Regions from separate parts of the Actinoplanes sp. NPDC020271 genome, predicted to be linked through region 2. Evidence: predicted binding sites of a transcription regulator. Region 2 holds the regulator's gene; each other region holds the start of a gene.
What was found. Region 2 encodes HrcA, which represses chaperone genes, less so after heat shock. Its sites were predicted from a motif close to GGTTNGCACNCTCNNNNNGAGNGTGCNAACC; they were not measured.

Region 1 (7,094 bases), on a different contig from region 2:
GGCGCTGCCGCTCACGGCCCTGACCGTGCTGCACGCGTCCGCGTTCGAGATGGGGCTGATCACCGCCGCCACCTACCTGGCGTACCTGCTGATCAGCCTGCCGGCCGGAGTGATCGTCCAACGGCTGCCGCTGCGCCGGACCCAGGTCGGCGCCGACCTCGTCCGGGCCGTGGCCGTGCTCTCCATCCCCCTCGCGTGGTGGGGCGGCTGGCTGAGCATGGCCCAGCTGATCGCGGTCGCACTGGTGATCAGCTTCGCGACCGTGCTCTTCGACGTGGGCAACCAGACGTTCCTGCCGACGATCGTCCCGGCCGAACAGATCCAGTCGCGCAACAGCTTCATGTCCGGCATGCACGCCGCCACCCAGCTCGGCGGGCCGTCCCTCGGCGGTCTGCTCGTGCAGGTGCTCGGAGCCGCGCCGACGCTGCTGGCCGACGTGGCGAGCTACTTGTTCTCCGCGTCGCTGCTGCGCACCCTGCCCGAACGCCGCGTCGAACCGGACCGGGACCGGCCGCCCATGCTCACGCTGATCCGCGAAGGATTCCGGTATGTGGTCCGGCACCCGATCATCGGACCGTGCATGTGGGACGCCACCGCGACGAACTTCGTCTGCGGCGCGATGCTCGCCCTCTTCCCGTACTACCTGGTTCGTGAACTGGGCGCGTCACCCGGCCTGGCCGGGCTGCTGATCGCCACCGATGGCCTTGGCTCGCTGGTCGGCGCGGCGCTGACCACGTGGTTCACCAGCCGGGCCGGGACCGCGCGCGGCCTGCTCGTGGCGTCCGTCGTGGGCGTGGCCGGCGCGCTGATCATCCCGCTCGGCACCGGCGCGACCGCGTTCCTGGCGTTCGCGGCCGGCAACGTGATCTTCGCGGTCTCGACCGTGGTCCTCAGCGTGACCACCCGGACGTACCGGATGACCGCCGGCCCGCCCGAACTGCTGTCCCGCGTGATCGCCACGGTCAAGTTCGTGTCGTGGGGCGCGATCCCGCTCGGCGGCCTGATCGCCGGCGCGCTGGCCGGGCCACTCGGCGCGCGGACCACACTGCTGCTGTTCGGAGCGCTGACCGCGATCTCGCCGCTGATCTACTGGTTCTCCCCGGTCCGCAAACTCCACAACCTTTCCGACCTCGAAATCCCCACCCCCGAAACCCTTTCCCGTACGTCGTGAGCCCGCCCGCTCCACGACCCGCCCGCCGCACGACCCGCAAGCGCCGCCGCGCCGCCGTGGCCCGCACCGGCACGAGCCGTGTTCCGCCATGGCCCACACCCGCACGAGTCGTACGCGAGGGCGCGCCTCGGCCCGGTGCCGGGACAAGCCCGCGCCGGTGCCACAGGACCGGGCACACGACGTACCGGGAAATGGTCTCGGGCATGGAAAAGGCGGGCCGCCGAAGCGACCCGCCTTTCTCAGTTACTGCGTGACGGCTGGACTCAGAAGTCCATGTCGCCGCCGCCGGGGCCGGCGGGCGCAGCCGCGGCCTTCTCCGGCTTGTCGGCCACGACGGCCTCGGTGGTGAGGAACAGCGCGGCGATCGACGCGGCGTTCTGCAGCGCCGAGCGGGTGACCTTGGCCGGGTCGATGATGCCCGCGGCCAGCAGGTCGACGTACTCACCGGACGCGGCGTTCAGACCGTGACCCGCGGGGAGGTTGCGCACCTTCTCCACGACGACACCGCCCTCGAGGCCGGCGTTCACGGCGATCTGACGCAGCGGGGCGTCGAGCGCGACCTTGACGATGTTGGCACCGGTCGCCTCGTCGCCGACCAGGTCCAGCTTGTCGAACGCGGTCTTGCCGGCCTGCACCAGCGCCACGCCACCACCGGGGACGATGCCCTCCTCGACGGCCGCCTTCGCGTTGCGAACGGCGTCCTCGATGCGGTGCTTGCGCTCCTTCAGCTCGACCTCGGTGGCCGCGCCGACCTTGATGACCGCAACGCCGCCGGCCAGCTTGGCCAGACGCTCCTGCAGCTTCTCACGGTCGTAGTCGGAGTCCGAGCGCTCGATCTCGGCGCGGATCTGGTTGACCCGGCCGCCGATCTGCTCGGCGTTGCCGGCACCGTCGACGATGGTGGTCTCGTCCTTGGTGATGACGACCTTGCGGGCCTGGCCCAGCAGGGTCAGGTCGGCGGCGTCGAGCTTGAGGCCGACCTCCTCGCTGATGACCGCGCCACCGGTGAGGATGGCGATGTCCTCCAGCATGGCCTTGCGGCGGTCACCGAAGCCCGGCGCCTTGACGGCGACGGACTTGAAGGTGCCACGGACCTTGTTCACGACCAGGGTCGCCAGGGCCTCGCCCTCGACGTCCTCGGCGATGATGATCAGCGGCTTGCCCGACTGCATGACCTTCTCGAGGACCGGCAGGAGGTCCTTGACCGCCGAGATCTTGCTGTTGGCGATCAGGATGTACGGGTCGTCGAAGACGGCCTCCATACGCTCCGCGTCGGTCATGAAGTAGGCCGAGATGTAGCCCTTGTCGAAGCGCATGCCCTCGGTGAGCTCCAGCTCCAGCCCGAAGGTGTTGCTCTCCTCGACGGTGATGACGCCTTCCTTGCCGACCTTGTCCATGGCCTCGGCGATGATCTCGCCGACCGTGGAGTCACCGGCGGAGATGGAGGCGGTGGAGGCGATCTGCTCCTTGGTCTCCACGTCCTTCGCGAGCTGCGACAGACCCTCGGAGACGCTGGCCACGGCGGCCTCGATGCCCCGCTTGAGGGCCATCGGGTTCGCACCCGCGGCCACGTTGCGCAGACCCTCGCGGACCAGCGCCTGGGCCAGGACGGTCGCCGTCGTCGTGCCGTCACCGGCGACGTCGTCGGTCTTCTTGGCGACCTCCTTGACCAGCTCGGCGCCGATCTTCTCGAAGGTGCCCTCGAGCTCGATCTCCTTGGCGATGGATACACCATCGTTGGTGATCGTGGGAGCGCCCCACTTCTTCTCGAGGACGACGTTGCGACCCTTCGGGCCGAGCGTCACCTTGACGGCGTCGGCGAGCTGGTTCATGCCGCTCTCGAGGCCGCGACGGGCTTCCTCGTCGAATGCAATGATCTTGGCCATACGGCGTTGTCCTCCCGGACATCCGCGGCGCCGGGCCTCGTCGGCCCCGCCCGCACATTGAGGAAGTCTGTGGACGTCACCACCTGGCGATGTGACGTCCTCAGGCCGAGCCGGATAGCCCGCGACGACCGGTTTCGTGCCCCGGCACCGATGGCGGCGCCGTGACCGGAACCCCACCGTCCCGACCTGCTGGCACTCACAGGTCGCGAGTGCCAATCACTTGTTTAGCACTCCCGGGTACCGAGTGCAAGAAACCCCATCTTCCCGCGAAAGCCCCCGGCCCGGCCCGCAAACCCGTTAAAGATCTTCATCCCCTGGTCAGGGAACCTCCGGACCCCGGTCTCGTTTACGGCAAGAAGGTTGCTCACACCCGCCGCCGGGAGTACTCAGGACGACATGGAGAGTTGGACCGTACGCCGGATCACCCCCCACGACGCCGGGCGGATGCGCGCCCTGCGACTAGAGATGCTGGCCGACAGTCCCCTCGCCTACCTGGAGACCCTGGCCCAGGCCGCGGCCCGCTCGCACGAGGGCTACCGGCAGCGCCTGAGCATGGCGGCCGAGGGCCCGGAGCTGTCCCAGTTCGTCGCCGACCCGGGGGACGGGCCGCTGATCGGGCACGCCGGTGGCACCGTGATCCCGGACGAGCCGCTGGTAACCGTCGTCTTCTCGGTCTACCTGACCCCGCGGTTCCGGGGTGGGAAGGTGCTCGCCGCCCTCGTCGAGGCGGTCGCCGACTGGTCGACCGCGGCCGGGCGCCACGAGTTGATGCTCGAAGTGGTCGCCGGCAACGATCGGGCCGTCCGGGCGTACGAGAAATTGGGTTTCGAAGACACCGGCGTGCGCCAGCCGCATCCCACGGTGCCGGTCATGACCCAGCTCCAGATGCGCCGGCGGATCTGATGGCACCCCGGCACTGGCCCGTCGCGCGAACCGTGCTGACCGCGGCGAACGGCACGACCGGCGCCGGCCTGCTACTGGCCCTGGTCACCCGGACGAGGGTCCGTCGCGGGCGCGACGGAGTGCTGATCGCCGAGGGCTGGCGGCTGCCGATGCCCCCGGCGTCCTGCTTCACGATCGGTTCGGTGATCATCACGCGGCGCAGCGCGGAATGGCTGCTCGCCGAGGACCGGGCCGCGCTGCTCGCGCACGAGAGCCGGCACGCCGGGCAGTACGCGGTGCTCGGCCCGCTCTTCTTCCCGGCGTACTGGGTCGCATGTGGCTGGTCCTACGCGACGACCGGGTCGTGGGGTGTGCGCAACTGGTTCGAACGGCACGCCGGACTGCTCGACGGCGGCTATCCGGAGGATCTGCCGCTGCGGCCGTGGGTGCGGAGAGTTTGGTCGGGAGGACGGAACGCACAGCGCCTCCGGCCGTAGCCATTGGGTCAGCGCTGGGATCGTTGGGACCCTCGGAGATTGTCGCCAAGCTCAGGTGAGGGGCCTCTTACGGCGTCGCGTCCTCCCGCGACAAGCATCCTGCCGATCCGGAGATCGGCGCGCAAGTCCTCGGAGGAAGGAATATTCGACAACCGGCAGATGTCCGGTTACCGACAGTTATCCCAGCAGGCCGGCCTCGCGAGCACCCTTGAGGGACGGCTTGATCCGATGGGTCGGCCCGACCTCGGCGGCGATCGCGTCCAGCGTCTTCAGGCCCTCGCCGGTGTTGTAGACGACAGTCTCCTTCGCCGGGTCCAGCTTGCCGCTCTCGACCAGCTTCCTCAGCACCGCGACGGTGGTGCCGCCGGCCGTCTCGGCGAACACGCCGGTGGTCCGGGCCAGCAGCTTGATGCCCTCGCGAATCTCCTCGTCGTTCGCGTAGTCCATCCAGCCGCCCGTCCGGCGGACCGCCTCGATCGCATACGGCCCCGCGGCCGGGTCACCGATGTTCAGCGACTTCGCGATGCCGGTCGGCTTCACCGGGGTGATCACGTCGGTGTCGTTGTGCAGCGCCTCCGCGATCGGGTTGCACCCGGCCGACTGCGCGCCGAACACCGTCCAGCCGCCCTCCGGCGCCTCGGCCAGTCCGATCTCGACCAGCTCGCTGAACGCCTTGTCCACCTTGGTGAGCAGCTCACCGGAAGCCATCGGGATGACCACCTGCGCCGGGATCCGCCAGCCGAGCTGCTCGGCCACCTCGTAGCCCAGCGTCTTCGAGCCCTCGGCGTAGAACGGGCGGACGTTCACGTTCACGAACGCGGTGTCCTCGAACTCGTCCGTCTCGACCAGCTCGCTGCAGAGCCGGTTCACGTCGTCGTAGGAGCCCTCGATCGCGACCAGCTCACCGCCGTAGACCGCGGTGGTGACGACCTTGCCCTGCTCCAGGTCGGACGGGATGAACACGATGCTCGGCACCCCGGCCCGGGCCGCGTGGGCCGCCACCGAGTTCGCCAGGTTGCCGGTCGACGCGCACGAGAACCGGGTGAAGCCCAGCTCCTTCGCCGCGGTCAGTGCCACCGACACGACCCGGTCCTTGAACGAGTGCGTCGGGTTCTGCGAGTCGTCCTTGATCCAGAGCTGGCCGGTGATGCCCAGCTCGGCGGCCAGCTGCGGGGCGCTGACCAGCGGCGTCAGGCCCGGGTCGAGAGTCACCCGGGTCGCCGGGTCCTGCCCCGCCGGCAGCAGCGCCGCGTAGCGCCAGATGTTCTGCGGGCCCGCCTCGATCTGAGCCCGGGTCACCCGCGCGAGAGCGGCCTCGTCGTAGGCCACCTCGAGTGGGCCGAAACACTCGTAACAGGCATGCTGCGCGGCCAGCGGATATTCGGCACTGCACGCGCGGCAGATCAGGCCACGGGCGGGCGAGGTGGTGATAGCAGCAGGTGCACTGACGGTAGACGTCATCGAGGCCTTCCCTCTCATCTTTCCCGGCGGCGACCTGCCGCGGGGACGGAATTAGCACCTGCCGCATGCGGCCTCGTCATCGAGACATGTGCGGTGGTTGCCGGGGCTTCACAGGGCCGTTCCCTCTGCCCCTCTGGATGAGGTATTCAGTTGTTTCCCGAAGCTTACGACGAGACTTCGGTATCTCCCCAGTGAGTTCCCGATGTGTGAGCGACCTCCTTCATCGGCCGGTCCGGCTCAACCCTTCGAAGATCACGTTCAAGACCTTCATGTCCTACGTCCGCCGTGGTCGCCCTCCGCCGCTCCCGCGGGGACCCTTCCGGGCCGAGCAGGGCGCGGGGCGCCCAGAACGCTCAGCCCTCCAGGGCGACCTCCGTGGCGGGCCGAGGTCAGAGCACAAACCCGTCGACAGCCCTCGCCGGCCGCAGAGTCCCGCCCGGGCTCGCGGACGGGTCGGTCAGGAGGTGACGTCCTTGCGGGTGAAGCGGACGAACGCCGCACCCCAGAACACGACCGCGTAGATGATCGCGGAAATGGCCCCCTTCGCCAGGTCCTCGGTCTGGACCGGGGTGGAGAGCAGGCCCAACCACGCGTCGCTGTAGTGCGTGGGCAGCGCGTTGCGGATCGAGCCGAGCGCGGTGATCTGGTCAAGGATGCTGGACAGGATCCAGAGCAGGACGGCGCCGCCGACCGCGCCCAGGGCGGCGTCGGTGAGCACCGAGAGCAGGAACGCCAACCCGGCCACGACCAGCAGGATCACCGCCAGGTAGGCGAGGATGCCGAGCAGCCGCAGCACGCCCTGGCCAGGCGGGATCTGCGCCGCGACGGTGCTGCCGAGCGGATGCCAGCCGTACCGCAGGGTTCCGACCAGCAGACCGGTGCCGGCCAGCAGGAACAGGGCGAGGAACGAGTATCCCAGCGCGACGATCAGCTTGACCGCGAGCAGCCGCGCCCGCGGGACCGGGATCGCCAGCAGGTAGCGCAGGCTCCCCCAGCTCGCCTCGCTGGCCACGGTGTCCCCGGCGAAGAGCGCGAAGACCACCACCAGCAGGAAGCCGGCCGAGACGGCGAGGCAGAACAGGGCGAAGTTCAGCCCGCCGGAGGTGGCCAGGTCGACCAGGCTGCTGAACGCGCCTCCGCCGTTGTTGTCGTCGTCGCCGTTCCCGCCGCCGAACTCGAACGCCACCAGGATGATCA
Region 2 (7,094 bases):
GACGTGACGCCACGGGACGGCTCCTTGGCGTACGACGAAGGGATCTTCATCGGTTATCGCGGCTGGAAGCGCGAGCCGCTCTACGCGTTCGGCTCCGGGCTCGGCTACACCACCTGGACCTACGACCGGATGTCGGTGACCGGCGACGAGGCCGTGGTGACGCTGACCAACACCGGGTGGCGCGCCGGGCGGGAGGTCGTGCAGGTCTACCTGTCGGCGGCCGGGCCGGGGCCGGTCGAGCGCCCGGAGCGCTGGCTCGCCGGGTTCGCGTCGGTCGAGGCGGTGCCCGGCGAGACGGTGAGTGTGCGGATCCCGCTGCCCGAGCGGGCCTTCCAGGTCTGGGACGGCGGCTGGCGCACGGTGCCGGGTGAGTACACCGTCATCGCCGCGCACGCCTACGACGACATCCGCCGGACCGTCGACATCGAGCGCTAGAAAACCGGCCACGCAGCGGCCCCGGCCATCCCGGCCGGGGTCGCTACCAGCGGTCGAGGCGGGCCGAGAGGACCGACAGGGCTGCCACTCCGGCGGTCGAGGTGCGCAGGACGGCGCGGCCGAGCCGGACCGGGATCGCCCCGGCCTCCCGGAATGCCGCCACCTCGGCGTCGCCGATGCCGCCTTCCGGGCCGACGACCAGCACGATCTCACCGGCGCCGGGCAGTTCGACGGTGGTCAGGCGCTCGGTGGCCTCCTCGTGCAGCACGAACGCGGCGGACGCCTCGGTGAGCCGGGCGGCGACCTGCTTGGTCGAGCAGTCCGGCTCGCCGGTCACCTGCGGCAGCCACGGCCGACGGGCCTGTTTCGCGGCCTCCCGGGCGGTCGCCGCCCACTTGTCGCGGGCCTTGAACCCCCGATCGCCCCGCCACTGGGTCACCGACCGCGACGCGGCCCACGGCACGATCTCTTCCACGCCGGTCTCGGTCATCGCCTGCACGGCCAGCTCTCCCCGGTCGCCCTTGGGGATGCCCTGGACCACGACCAGCCGCGGGTCCGCCGCCGGCTCGTGGCCGCGCTCGGCGAGCGCGATCTCCACACTGCCCTTGCCGACCGCCACGACCTCGCCGTGCGCGGTGCCGCCCCGCCCGTCCGCGAGGATCAGCACCTCCCCGGCCCGCAGCCGCTGGACGGTGGCGGCGTGATGCCCCTCCGGCCCGTCCAGCGTGAACGTCGACCCGGCAGGCAGGCTCTCGACCAGAAACAGCGGCGCTGACACCCCTGAACGCTACCGCGAGCCCCCGGACCCGGATTCCGGTCCGGGGCGGGAGAAGGCCGTGACGTCGTCCGCGAAGAGTTCGGGCTGCTCGGCGGGGAGGAAGTTGCCGCCGGCCGGCAGCTCCGTCCAGTGGGTGACCGGCGCCTCCCGCTCGGCGAACCGCCGCACGGTGATGTCCGTGACACCCAGCGCCACCCCGGGCGGAACCGTCGACTTCTCCGTCGGCGCCCAGGCCGCCGGGTCGTGGGCGGACTCCCGGTAGGTGTTGACGGAGGACCCGGCCGTGCCGGTGAACCAGTACAGACTGGCGTTGGTGAGCAGCAGGTCGAGCCCGGCCGCATCCTCGGGCCGGGCTGCCGCCGGGTCGGTCCACTCCTGGAATTTCTCGACGATCCAGGCGAGCGGCCCGGCCGCACGAGGCGCCCGGGCCGCGGCGAGCAGGCCGTCCGCAACAACGAAGCCATCCTGACGGCGGCTCGCGGGCGCTGGCCGAAGACCTGATCACGGGTTTCCGGAACCGCCCACGGAGATCGCCCCGGAGGGCTTCGCGTTCAGGGCCGGCCACGGCCCTGCGAAGCCCGCAGGGGTCCCCGCGGGAGCGACGATCCGGACCACAGCGGAGACAGGACCTCAAGAATTTGATCGCGAATGTCGGTCAGCGGAAGCAAGAGGGCGGCGAGAAACCCGCCGCCCTCTGACCGAAGAAGATCAGTGCCCGTTGAACGCGTCCCGCATCCGGGAGAAGAAGCCGCCCTGCTTGCTCAGCTCAGCCACGTCCTCCCCGCGCGTCTTGGCGAAGTCGCGCAGCATCCGCTCCTGGTCCGCGGTGAGCTTGGTCGGCGTCTTCACGTCCAGGTGGACGAAGAGGTCACCGCGGCCCTGACCGCGCAGGTGGGGCACGCCCTTGCCCCGGATGCGGAGCGTCGAGGCCGGTTGTGTACCCGGCTTGACCTCGATGTTCTCCTCGCCGTCGAGCGTCTTGATGGTCATCCGGGTGCCGAGCGCGGCGGCTGTCATCGGCAGCGTGACCCGGCAGTGGAGATCGTCGCCCTTGCGGGAGTAGACGTCGTGCGGCCGCTCGTGGATCTCCACGTAGAGGTCGCCGGCGGTGCCGCCGCCCGGGCCGACCTCGCCCTGCTGGGCCAGGCGGATGCGCATGCCGTCCTCGACACCGGCCGGGATCTTGACCGTCAGTGATCGGCGGGTGCGGATCCGGCCGTCGCCGGCGCAGGTCGGGCACGGGCTCGGGATGGTCGTGCCGTGGCCCTGGCAGTTCTGGCACGGGCGCGACGAGACGACCTGGCCGAGGAACGTGCGCTGCACCGACTGCACCTCGCCGCGGCCACCGCAGACCTCGCAGGTGGCCAGGTGGGTGCCGGGCGCGGTGCCGGCGCCGGAACACTGGGTGCAGAGCACCGCGGTGTCGACGGTGATCGGCGCCTCGACGCCGAACGCGGTCTCCACCAGGTCGAGCTCGAGCCGCAGGATGGCGTCGGCGCCGGGACGGGTGCGCGGGCGCGGGCCACGGCTGCCGCCGCCGGCCGCCGTGCCGAAGAACGCGTCCATGATGTCCTGGAAGCCGACGAACGGGCCGGCGCCGCCGGGACCGCCACCGGGCGCGCCGCCGCCGGGCGCGAGCGGGTCACCGCCCAGGTCGACGATCTGCCGCTTCTGGTCGTCGGACAGGACCTCGTACGCCGCGTTGATGTCCTTGAACTTCTCGTGCGCCTCCGGATCGGGGTTGACGTCCGGATGGTACTGCCGAGCCAGTTTGCGGTAGGCGCGCTTGATCTCGTCATCGGTGGCTTCCCGGCTCACGCCGAGAATTCCGTAGTAGTCCTTGGCCACGGGGTTTGGAGTCCTCAATGTCTGCGCGGATCCGTCAATTCTGTGCCAACAGGTCGCCAACGTAGCGTGCCACTGCACGAACCGTAGCGATGGTGCCGGGGTAGTCCATCCGGGTCGGCCCCAGCACGCCGAGCCCACCAACGATCGTGGCCCCCGGTCCGTAACCGGTGCTGACCACGGACGCCGAGCGGAGGTTGTCGATCTCGTTCTCGTCGCCGATCCGGACCCGGGTGGTGCTGGGCTCGAGATCACCGATCAGCTTGAGCAGGATGACCTCCTCCTCCAGCGCTTCGAGAACGGGACGTAGCGTGCCCTGAAAGTCCAGCACACCGCCGCGGGTCAGGTTGGCGGTCCCGGCGAGTGCGAGGCGCTCCTCACTCCGCTCGACCAGAGTCTCCAGCAGCACGGTGGCGAGGCAGACCATGTCGCCGCGGCGCTCGGGGGCGCACTCCTCGACGAGTTTCTCCACCAGGGGTGGGGCATCCACAAGCTTCTGACCGGCCAACTTCTCGTTGACGCGGCGCCGCAGATCCCACACGTCGCCTTCCGGGACCGGGGCCGGCATCTCGACCAGGCGCTGCTCGACGCGACCGGTGTCGGTGATCATGACGAGCATCAGCCGGGTGGTGGAGATCGGCACCAGTTCCAGGTGGCGGACCGCGGACCGCGACAGGCTCGGATACTGCACCACCGCGACCTGGCGGGTCAGGGTGGCGAGCAGGCGGACCGTGCGATGCACCACATCGTCGAGGTCGACGACGCCGACCATGAAGCGCTCGATCGCCCGGCGCTCGGCCGGGCTGAGCGGCTTGATCCTGGTCAGACGGTCGACGAACAGCCGATAACCGGCGTCGGTGGGCACCCGGCCGGCACTGGTGTGCGGCTGCCGGATGTAGCCCTCCTCCTCCAGCACGGCCATGTCGTTGCGAACCGTGGCCGGCGACACACCCAGCTGATGGCGCTCGACCAGCGCCTTCGAGCCCACGGGCTCGTGCGTCTTCACGTAGTCCTCGACGATGGCCCGCAGAACCTCGAGCTTGCGGTCATCCAGACTCATCTGACCCCTCCCCCGGATCGCAGCCCCTGGCACTCCTGCGGACAGAGTGCCAGTCTACGTCGCCACTGGCTGCAGCGCGATGATCGAAAGGACGGATGGTCGAACCGAAAAAAGTTCAGGCCAGCACATCGCGGATGACCGCGTCGGCCAGCAATCGCCCCCGCAAGGTCAGAACGAGCCGGCCGTCGTCGTAGGCACCCTGTTCCAGCAGGCCGTCGGCCAGCGCCTGGGCCGCCGCCGGCCCGTCGACCCGGTCCAGGCCGATGCCCTCGCGCAGCCGGACGCGCAACATCACGTCCTCGACGTGCCGATCCTCCGCGGTCAGCAGTTCCCGGCCATGACCGGGAGAGACAAAATCATTCAGGCGATTCGCGTACGCCGTCGGATGCTTCACATTCCACCACCGCACCCCGCCCACGTGGCTGTGCGCGCCCGGCCCGAGGCCCCACCAGTCAGCGCCGGTCCAGTAGAGCAGGTTGTGCCGGCACTCACCGCCCGGCTTCGCCCAGTTCGACACCTCGTACCACCGGAAGCCGGCTCCGGTCAGTTTCTCCTCGGCGGCCAGATAGCGGTCGGCGGCCACGTCGTCGGAGGGGTAGGGCAGTTCGCCGCGGCGCATCCGCACGGCCATCCGGGTGCCGTCCTCGACGATCAGCGCGTACGCACTGACGTGGTCCACCCCGGCGTCGACCACGGTCTGCAGGGAACGGTCGAAGTCCTCCGCCGTCTCGCCCGGCGTGCCGTAGATCAGATCGAGGTTGACGTGCTCGAACCCGGCTTCACGGGCCTCCAGCGCGGCCTGGGGTGCGCGGCCGGCGGTGTGCTTGCGGTCGAGGACGCGCAGGACGTGCTCGGAGGACGACTGCATGCCGAGCGAGATGCGCGTCAGACCGGCCGCCCTGAGCGCCTTCAGAGCCGGCAGATCCACCGACTCCGGATTGGCCTCCGTCGTGACCTCGGCATCCGCCGCCAGCCCCCAGGTCCGGTCGATCCCTTCGATGATCTTGCCGAGGTCACCGGGGCTGAGCAGGGTCGGTGTCCCGCCGCCGATGAACACCGTGTCCACCCGCCGTGGCTGGATCACCTTGGCGGCCAGGTCCAACTCGCGCAGCAACGTGTCCGCATACTCGTCGCGGCTCGCGCCACCGCCCAGCTCGGCGGCGGTGTACGTGTTGAAGTCGCAATATCCGCAGCGGCTCGCGCAGAACGGCACGTGGACGTAGACGGCGAAGCCGTTCGCCCCCACGTCACGGATCGCGTCGTCGGGTAGGGACCCGTCCGCGGGTACGGGTTCGCCATCGGGGAGTGCGCCGGCCATCTCTCAAGTCTGCCTTAGGGTTCCGGCATGAATCTGGTCCGTACCGTCACCGACGCCGGGGTGACCACCCTCACGCTGGACAGCCCGTCGAACCGCAACGCCCTGTCCCGCGCCCTGATCACCGAACTGCTGGCCGCGCTGGCCGCCGCGGCCGACGCCCCGGAGACCCGGGTGGTGGTGCTCTCCCACACCGGCCCGGTCTTCTGCTCCGGCGCCGACCTGAAGGAGACCGCCGCCACCAGGCCGGGCGAGCGGCTGCCGGTCGAGCTGATGGCCGATCTGCTCGCCGCGATCTGGGACTTCCCGAAGCCGGTGATCGTCCGGGTCGGCGGGCCGGCCCGCGCCGGTGGCCTGGGGCTGATCGGCGCGGCCGACCTCGCGGTCTGCACCCGGTCGGCCACGTTCGCGTTCACCGAGGTCCGGCTCGGGGTGATCCCCGCCGTGATCAGCGCCACCGTGCTCCCCCGGCTGGCGCCGCGTCCCGCGGCCGAGCTCTACCTGACCGGCGACGTCTTCGACGGGCGCCGGGCCGCCGAGATCGGCCTGGTCACCGCCGCGGTGCCGGACGAGGAACTGGACGCGGCGGTGGCCGGCTACTGCGCGTCGCTGATCCGCGGTGGCCCGCTCGCGCTGGCCGGCACGAAGCGACTGCTGCGGCGTACGCGCTCCGCCTCGATCCGGGCCGAGCTGGCGGAACTGAGTGACCTTTCCGCGGGATATTTCACCTCGCCGGAGGGCCGCGAGGGTGTTTCCGCACGTCAGGAGAAGCGCGACCCCGACTGGGTGCCGGAACAGTCATGACGATCTAGATGCGTGGGGTGTCTAGGCTTGGCTTTCGGTCTCGAAGGGAGTGCGGCGCTTGAAGACAGCGGTCGGTGTGCTCGTCTCGCTCGTCCTCATCGCCGTGGTCAGCGTGATCGTCGTCCTGCACCGTGACCCCGGCTCGATCACCCTGCCGGTGCTCGGGCCGGAGTGCACGGTCGGTCCCGAGGGCGAGGTCACCCTCGACCTGGCCCAGATGGCCAACGCGGCGACGATCGCCGCGGTCGGCGTGCGCAAGGAGATGCCCGAGCAGGCCGTGGTCGTCGCGCTCGCCACCGCCCTGCAGGAGTCCAAGCTGGAGAACCTGGACGGTGGCGACCGCGACTCGGTCGGCCTGTTCCAGCAGCGTCCGAGCAAGGGCTGGGGCACGGTCGAGCAGATCAAGGACCCGCGGTACGCGGCCGGCAAGTTCTACACCGCCCTCAAGAAGGTCAAGGGCTGGGACAAGATGCGGGTCACCGACGCGGCGCAGAAGGTGCAGCGCTCGGCCTACCCGAACGCTTACGAGAAGTGGGCCGACGAGGCGAAGGTGCTGGCCGAGGCACTGGTCGGCAACGCCACCGGCGCGGTCGCCTGCCGGGTCACCGGTGATCCGGCGCTGCGGGGCACGGCCGCGGCGGCCGCCCTGATGGCCGGGCTCAAGCTGGACTGGGGCAAGAAGCTGGACTTCGCGAGTGAGCAGGCGGCCGGGCTGACGCTGGCGGTCAGCAACACCAGCTCCGGCTGGCGGTACGCGCACTGGCTCGTCTCGCACGCTTCGGCCACCGGCCTCGAACGGGTACGTTTCGGCGACCTGGAGTGGCACGCCCCGGACGGGAAGTGGCAGCAAGTAACCA
Region 3 (7,094 bases), on a different contig from region 2:
CCGGCGTCAGACGGTCGTAGTCGATCGTCGCGATGCCGGCCTTCTTGGCGTTGTCCAGCACGTTCTTGCCGGTACCCGCGTCCAGGTTGACGATCATGAGGACCTTGACGCCCTCCTGGATCATCCCGTCGGCGATGGTCTGGAACGCGGCCTTGTCGTTCTGCGCGTTCTTGATCTCGACCTCGACGCCCGCGGCCTTGAACGCCTCCGTCAGGTACTTCGTGTCCGCCGTCTCCCACCGAGCCGAGCTCTTGGTGTCGGGCAGGATCACGCCGACCTTGCCGGCCTTGGTGCCGGAGCCGCCGTTGGAGCCGGTGTCGGAGCCTTTGTCGTCGCCACAGGCGGCCATGCTTCCGGTGGCCAGCAGGCCGACCGCGGCAAGGGCGAACAGTCCCTTACGCATTCCGTATGTCCTTTCGGGGGGTAAATCCGGGCCTTCGTTCGGATTTGTCAGGGGTTGTGCGTGCCTGGGAGTGTCGCTCCCCTGGGCGCCGATGGATCAGGAACCGGTTTGTTGTGCCCGGCAACGTATTCCGAGAGTGGCCTGGAACACAAGGCACTGCGGAGATCTATCTCGTAACGCTGGATAACAATCCAGCAACACGACTGGCACCCGGCACGCGTGAACTGGCCCGAATCTCGCGCATTCCGTTACGTGAAATGACGCTGAGTGATAACCCGAAGGATCCCGGGGACGACGGCCCGGAACGATGTGTCAGCTTCTGATCACTGCGACGGTCGCGCTGGTCAACCGGATCAGGTCGGCGGGCGCCAAGGAGACCTGCAGACCGCGGCGGCCCGCGGAGACGTACATGAGATCCAGGCCCTCGGCCGACTCGTCGATCACTGTGGGCAGTCGCTTGCGCTGACCCAGCGGAGAGATGCCGCCACGCACGTAGCCACTGCTGCGCTCGGCGGCGGCCCGGTCGGCGAGCGCGGCCTTCTTGCCACCGGCGGCGTGCGCCAGCGCCTTCAGGTCGAGATCGCCGGTGACCGGCACGACCCCGACCACGAGCCGGCCGTCCACCTCGGCGATCAGGGTCTTGAACAACCGCTCCGGCGGCACACCCAGGGCCTGGGCGACCAGGGCGCCGTAGTTCGGGGCGTCCGGCGAGACCTCGTACGGATGAAGGGTGTGCGGCACCTTCTCCGCGGTCAGCAGCACGGTGGCCGGGGTACCGGCCGCTTTCTTCGCCATGCGCCGCACGCTACCCCGGAAGTGATCTACGCCTCGCCCCGATTCGAACCCGTTGCGACGATGCGGCCACGTTGCGCCTTTACGAATGCGCCGTGATCAAGACCGTGGGCGCACCGGCGACCCGGGTCAGGACCAGGCCGGCGGCGTGCGGGCCGCTCAGCTTCAGGTCCTTGCGCAACTGATCCGGTACGAGCGCGGACCCCCGCTTGCGGATCTCCAGCGTCCCCACGCCCCGCTCGCGCAGCAGCGCCCGCAGCCGCTTCAGCGAGAACGGCAGCACGTCGGTGACCGCCAGCCGCCGCGCGAACGGCGTGTCCACCGGCTCGTCCGTATAGACGTAGGCGATCTCCGGGTCGCCCAGCCACCCGCCGATCCCCGCGGCGAACTCCGCGACCAGGTGCGAGCGCACCACCGCCGGGTCGGGGTCGTAGAACCACGCGCCGACCGGCCCGACCGGCGCTTTCTCCACCCCGGAACCGGTCAGCCCGCCCAGCCCGACCACCGACGCCCGCCGCGGCGCGCGAGCCAGCGGGCCGCACCAGAACGCCGCCTCGACCAGGTCGCCGCCGACGCTCACCCACTCGCCCTCCGCACCCGGCGGCAGCAGGTCGTGGTCGATGCCCGGGGCCAGTTTCAGCACGGTCCGGGGCACCCGCTCGGCGAGACCGGCGACGAAGTCCCAGGGCGGCGAGTACGCCTTCGGGTCGAACACGCGCCCACGGCCGGCCTGGCGACGCGCCGGATCGGCGAAGACCGCGTCGAACTTCTCCACCTCGACGGTGGTCGCGTCGGCGCAGGTGACCGTGATCCGCTCGGCCAGCCCCGCGGCCCGCACGTTGGCGGCGGCGAGCGCGGCCGTGGCGGGGTCGGCCTCCACGGCGTACACGAAAAGGCCCTGACGCGCCGCGGCGAGCGCGTCGGAACCCAGGCCGCAGCCCAGATCGGCGAGGGTCTCGGCGCCGGAAGCGGCGAGCCGGGCCGCCCGGCGCTCGGCCACCACCGCCCGCGTCGCCTGCTCCAGGCCGTGCCGGGTGAAGAACATCCGGGTGGCGTCCGCGCCGAACTTCACCGCCGCCCGCCTGCGCAAACTAACCTGGGTGAGTGCGGCTGCGGCCAGCTCCGCGCCGAAGCCCCGGGCCCGGAGCGCCGAGGCCGCGGCGAGTGGCTCGCCGTCGCCGACCTCGGCCGCCACGGCCAGGGCATCCGCCCCTTCCGGGGTTTGCAGCAGGGTGAGAAGTTCAGGGGTCACACCAGGCATTCTCCCCGGCGTGACAGGTTGGCACTCTGGTTGACGGAGTGCTAGTTCCGGCATAATCTTCGGTTAGCACTCTCAACATGAGGGTGCCAGCCGCCCGGGCTCGCTCGTGGCGGTTAGGCACCAGGCGGACCGGCACCCGCGACGACGGCCCCGCCCGGTGGCATGAGGCATTGACTGGCCTGGTTCAAGGCCGGCGAAACCTGTACCCAGGAGGGTATGCCCGTGACTACCGCGACCAAGGTTGCGATCAAGCCGCTCGAGGACCGCATCGTGGTCCAGGCGAACGAGGCTGAGACCACGACCGCCTCCGGCATCGTGATCCCCGACACCGCCAAGGAGAAGCCCCAGGAGGGCACCGTCCTCGCCGTCGGCCCCGGCCGGATCGACGACAAGGGCAACCGCGTCCCGCTCGACGTCAAGGTCGGCGACGTGGTGCTGTACTCGAAGTACGGCGGCACCGAGGTCAAGTACGCCGGTGAGGAGTACCTGGTGCTCTCCGCCCGCGACGTCCTCGCGGTCATCGAGAAGTAAGACCTAAACCGACTGTGCAGACGCCCTGTTCCGGGAAATCGGGGCAGGGCGTCGGCGCGTGAAGGGACCACTACATGGCGAAGATCCTCAGCTTCTCTGACGACGCCCGGCACCTTCTGGAGCACGGCGTCAACACGCTCGCCGACACGGTCAAGGTCACTCTCGGCCCGCGCGGCCGCAACGTCGTCCTGGACAAGAAGTTCGGCGCTCCGACGATCACCAACGACGGCGTCACCATCGCCAAGGAGATCGAGCTCACCGACCCGTACGAGAACCTTGGCGCGCAGCTCGTCAAGGAGGTGGCGACCAAGACCAACGACGTCGCCGGCGACGGGACCACCACGGCGACCGTTCTGGCCCAGGCCCTGGTCCGCGAGGGCCTGCGCAACGTCACCGCGGGCGCCAACCCGATCGGCCTCAAGCGGGGCATGGACAAGGCCTCCGAGGTGGTGTCCAAGGCGCTGCTGGCGAAGGCCGTCGAGGTCGCCGACCACAAGGCGATCGCCAACGTCGCCACCATCTCGGCGCAGGACGCCACCATCGGCGAGCTGATCGCCGAGGCGATGGACCGGGTCGGCCGCGACGGTGTCATCACCGTCGAGGAGGGCTCGGCGATGCTGACCGAGCTCGACGTCACCGAGGGTCTGCAGTTCGACAAGGGCTTCATCTCGCCGAACTTCGTGACCGACGCCGAGTCGCAGGAGGCGGTGCTGGAGGACGCGCACATCCTCCTCACCACGCAGAAGATCTCCAGCATCGAGGAGCTGCTCCCGCTGCTGGAGAAGGTGCTGCAGACCAGCAAGCCGCTGCTCATCATCGCCGAGGACGTGGAGGGCCAGGCGCTCTCCACCCTGGTCGTCAACTCGCTGCGGAAGACCATCAAGGTCGCCGCCGTGAAGGCGCCCGGCTTCGGTGACCGCCGCAAGGCGATCCTGCAGGACCTGGCGATCGCGACCGGTGGCGAGCTGATCGCCCCCGAGCTCGGTTACAAGCTCGACCAGGTCGGCCTCGAGCAGCTGGGTACCGCCCGGCGGATCGTCGTCGACAAGGAGAACACCACCATCGTCGACGGTGGCGGCAACGCCGCCGAGGTCGCCGACCGGGTCTCGCAGATCCGCAAGGAGATCGAGGCGTCGGACTCCGACTGGGACCGGGAGAAGCTCTCGGAGCGGCTGGCGAAGCTCTCCGGCGGCATCGCGGTGATCAAGGTCGGTGCCGCGACCGAGGTCGAGATGAAGGAGCGCAAGCACCGCATCGAGGACGCCATCGCGGCGACCAAGGCGGCGGTCGAGGAAGGCACCGTCCCCGGCGGCGGCGCCGCTCTCGCGCAGGTCGCGAAGGAGCTCGACGGCAACCTGGACCTGACCGGCGAGGAGGCGATCGGCGTCTCGATCGTCCGCAAGGCGCTGGTCGAGCCGCTGCGCTGGATCGCGCAGAACGCCGGTCACGACGGTTACGTCGTGGTGGGCAAGGTCAACGAGCTGGGCTGGGGCCACGGCCTCAACGCCGCGACCGACGAGTACGTGGACCTGGCCGCCTCCGGCATCATCGACCCGGTGAAGGTGACCCGCAACGCGGTCTCCAACGCCGTCTCGATCGCCGGTCTGCTGCTGACCACGGAAAGCCTCATCGTGGAGAAGCCGGCCGAGCCGGAGCCGGCCGCCGGTGGGCACGGCCACAGCCACGGTCACGGGCACGGCCACCAGCACGGTCCGGGCTTCTGATCCGCTGATCCGCTAGAAAGGCGCGTCCTCCCGGGGACGCGCCTTTTTCGTGTCCGGGTCGCCGCCCTGCCAGGAGCGCCAGAGCGCCGCGTACGACCCGTTCGCCGCGACCAGCTCGTCGTGCGACCCGAGCTCGGTGATCCGGCCGTCCTCCACCACCGCGACCCGGTCGGCGTCGTGGGCGGAGAAGAGCCGGTGCGCTATCGCCACCACGGTCCGCCCGTGCACCACCGCCGCCAGCGACCGTTCCAGGTCCCGGGCCGCCCGTGGGTCGAGCAGCGCGGTCGCCTCGTCCAGCACCAGGGTGTGCGGGTCGGCCAGGATCAGCCGGGCCAGGGCGACCTGTTGCGCCTGGGCCGCGGTCAGCGGGTGGCCGCCGTCGCCGACCGGGGTGTCCAGGCCGTGCGGCAGCGCGTCCGACCATTCCAGGGCGTTCACGGCGGCCAGGGCGGTCCGGACGTCCGGTTCCGGCGCCGCGGGGCGGGCCATCGCCACGTTCTCCCGCAGCGTGCCGATGAACACGTGATGTTCCTGGCTGACCAGCGCCACCTCGGCGCGCAGCCGGTCCGGGGCGAGCGCGCCGAGCGGCACCCCGCCGACGGTCACGCTGCCCTCGGTGGGCCGGTGGATGCCGGCCAGCAGCCGTCCCAGGGTCGACTTGCCGGCACCGGACGGGCCGACCACGGCGAGCCGCTCCCCCGGTCGCAGGGTCAGGTCGACGCCGTGCAGCACCTCCCGACCCTCGATGTAGCCGAAGCGCACCCCGCGTACCTCGATCCGGGTGCCGTCCGGCAGCGGTGCGGCCGGACGGGCCGGTCGGGGTGCATCGGCCACCCCGAGCAGCCGGGCCAGCGACGCACCGCCCACCTGCAGCTCGTCCAGCCAGGAGAGCAGCCGGTCGAGCGGGTGGATCAGCTGCTGGACGTAGACCACCGCGGCGGTCAGCTGGCCCAGGGAGACCGCGTGCCGCAGGTAGAGCCAGCCGCCGACGAGCAGGGTCAGCACCATCGGGATCACGTAACTGACCTCGATCACCGGCCACCAGATCGTCCGCAGGAACAGCGTGTACCGCTCGGCCCGCCACGATCGGCCCAGATCCCGGTCGGTACGCGCGATCCGCTGCCCCTGCCGCCCGAGCGCCTCGACCGTGCGGGCGCCCTCGACCGTCTCGGCCAGCCCGTCGGTCACTTCGGAGTAGGCCGCGTTCTGCCGCAGATACCCGGAAGGGGCGCGCCGGACGTACCACCGGGTCCCGGCGACCGTGATCGGCACGCCGATCAGCAGCGGGGCGGCCAGGATCGGGCTGACCACGACCAGCGCGACCACCACCAGACCACCGGTGAGCAGGGCGATCAGCGTCTCCGGCACGGCCAGCCGGACACATCGGGAGAGCACGTCCACGTCCCGGGTGGTACGCGTCAGCAGGTCCCCGGTCCCCGCCGACTCCACCGTGCCCAGCGGCAGCGTGAGCACCCGGGCGATGAACTCCTCCCGCAGTTCGGCCAGCACCTGCTCGCCGAGCCGGGCCGAGGCCAGGTACGCGTACCGGATCAGCACGGCTTGGAGGAGCACGAACCCGGCCAGCGCGGCGGCCAGCCGGTTCAGTTCGGCCACCTGCGCCGACCGTTGAACGGCCTGCACCAGTTCGCCGAGCAGTCGTGGACCGGCCAGCCCGGCCAGCGCGGCCAGCAGGTGCAAGCCGATCGTGGCGCGGAACATGCCGGGGTGGGTACGGAACAACGATCGGGCGTAACGCCAGGCCTGGGAACGGTCGGCGACGGGCAGCGCATGGGTCACGGCTGCTCCTCGCGGAGCACGACGCGGGCGTACCGCGGCTCCGAGTCCAGCAGCTCGTGATGGGTCCCGGCCGCCGTCACCTGCCCCCGCTCCAGGAAGAGCACCCGGTCGGTGTGACCGAGCACGAGCGGGCTGGAGGTGCAGACGACCGTGGTGCGCCCGGCGCGTACGGCCCGGAGCCGCTCGGCGATCCGCGCCTCGGTGTGCGCGTCGACCGCGTTCGTCGGCTCGACCAGGATCAGGATCTCCGGGTCCGCGACCAGCGCCCGGACCAGTCGCAGCCGCTGCTGCTGGCCGCCGGAGAAGGACCGGCCGCGCTCGGCGACCACGCTGTCCAGGCCGTGGGGCAGACCGTCCACGATGTCCTGGGCGGCGGCCGCCTCCAGCGCCTCGGTGAGCCGGCCGCCGCGCTCCGGGTCCAGATCCGCCCGTAACCGCCCGGAGAAGAGCCGGGCGTCGTTCTCCGCGACCAGAATCCGTTGCCGCAGGTCGGCCACGGGCAGGCCGGTCAGGGACACCCCGCCGAGCTCGGCCCCGGTGGTGTAACCGCCGAGCCGCTCGGCGACCCGGGCGGCGTCGGCCGGAT

Region 1: a site for HrcA is predicted at 3,245-3,275, ahead of groL (chaperonin GroEL). Genes of this name have one in related genera too.
Region 3: a site for HrcA is predicted at 2,518-2,548, ahead of groES (co-chaperone GroES). Genes of this name have one in related genera too.

The regions. Positions count from the first base shown of each region.
Region 1 covers NZ_JBIRWQ010000007.1:370,857-377,950, forward strand. The annotation lists gene ACH442_RS19135 (MFS transporter) at 1-1,171, shown strand, start outside; gene groL (chaperonin GroEL) at 1,435-3,057, opposite strand; gene ACH442_RS19145 (GNAT family N-acetyltransferase) at 3,454-3,960, shown strand; gene ACH442_RS19150 (hypothetical protein) at 3,960-4,436, shown strand; gene thrC (threonine synthase) at 4,614-5,897, opposite strand; SAM riboswitch class I at 5,909-6,041, opposite strand; gene ACH442_RS19160 (ABC transporter permease) at 6,355-7,094, opposite strand, start outside.
Region 2 covers NZ_JBIRWQ010000001.1:797,416-804,509, forward strand. The annotation lists gene ACH442_RS03530 (beta-glucosidase) at 1-435, shown strand, start outside; gene ACH442_RS03535 (16S rRNA (uracil(1498)-N(3))-methyltransferase) at 479-1,213, opposite strand; gene ACH442_RS03540 (hypothetical protein) at 1,223-1,408, opposite strand; gene dnaJ (molecular chaperone DnaJ) at 1,922-3,061, opposite strand; gene hrcA (heat-inducible transcriptional repressor HrcA) at 3,096-4,118, opposite strand; gene hemW (radical SAM family heme chaperone HemW) at 4,234-5,436, opposite strand; gene ACH442_RS03560 (enoyl-CoA hydratase-related protein) at 5,464-6,237, shown strand; gene ACH442_RS03565 (hypothetical protein) at 6,287-7,094, shown strand, end outside.
Region 3 covers NZ_JBIRWQ010000014.1:198,968-206,061, reverse strand. The annotation lists gene ACH442_RS28730 (sugar ABC transporter substrate-binding protein) at 1-403, opposite strand, end outside; gene ybaK (Cys-tRNA(Pro) deacylase) at 716-1,198, opposite strand; gene ACH442_RS28720 (methyltransferase domain-containing protein) at 1,278-2,456, opposite strand; gene groES (co-chaperone GroES) at 2,673-2,987, shown strand; gene groL (chaperonin GroEL) at 3,062-4,711, shown strand; gene ACH442_RS28705 (ABC transporter ATP-binding protein) at 4,724-6,508, opposite strand; gene ACH442_RS28700 (ABC transporter transmembrane domain-containing protein) at 6,505-7,094, opposite strand, start outside.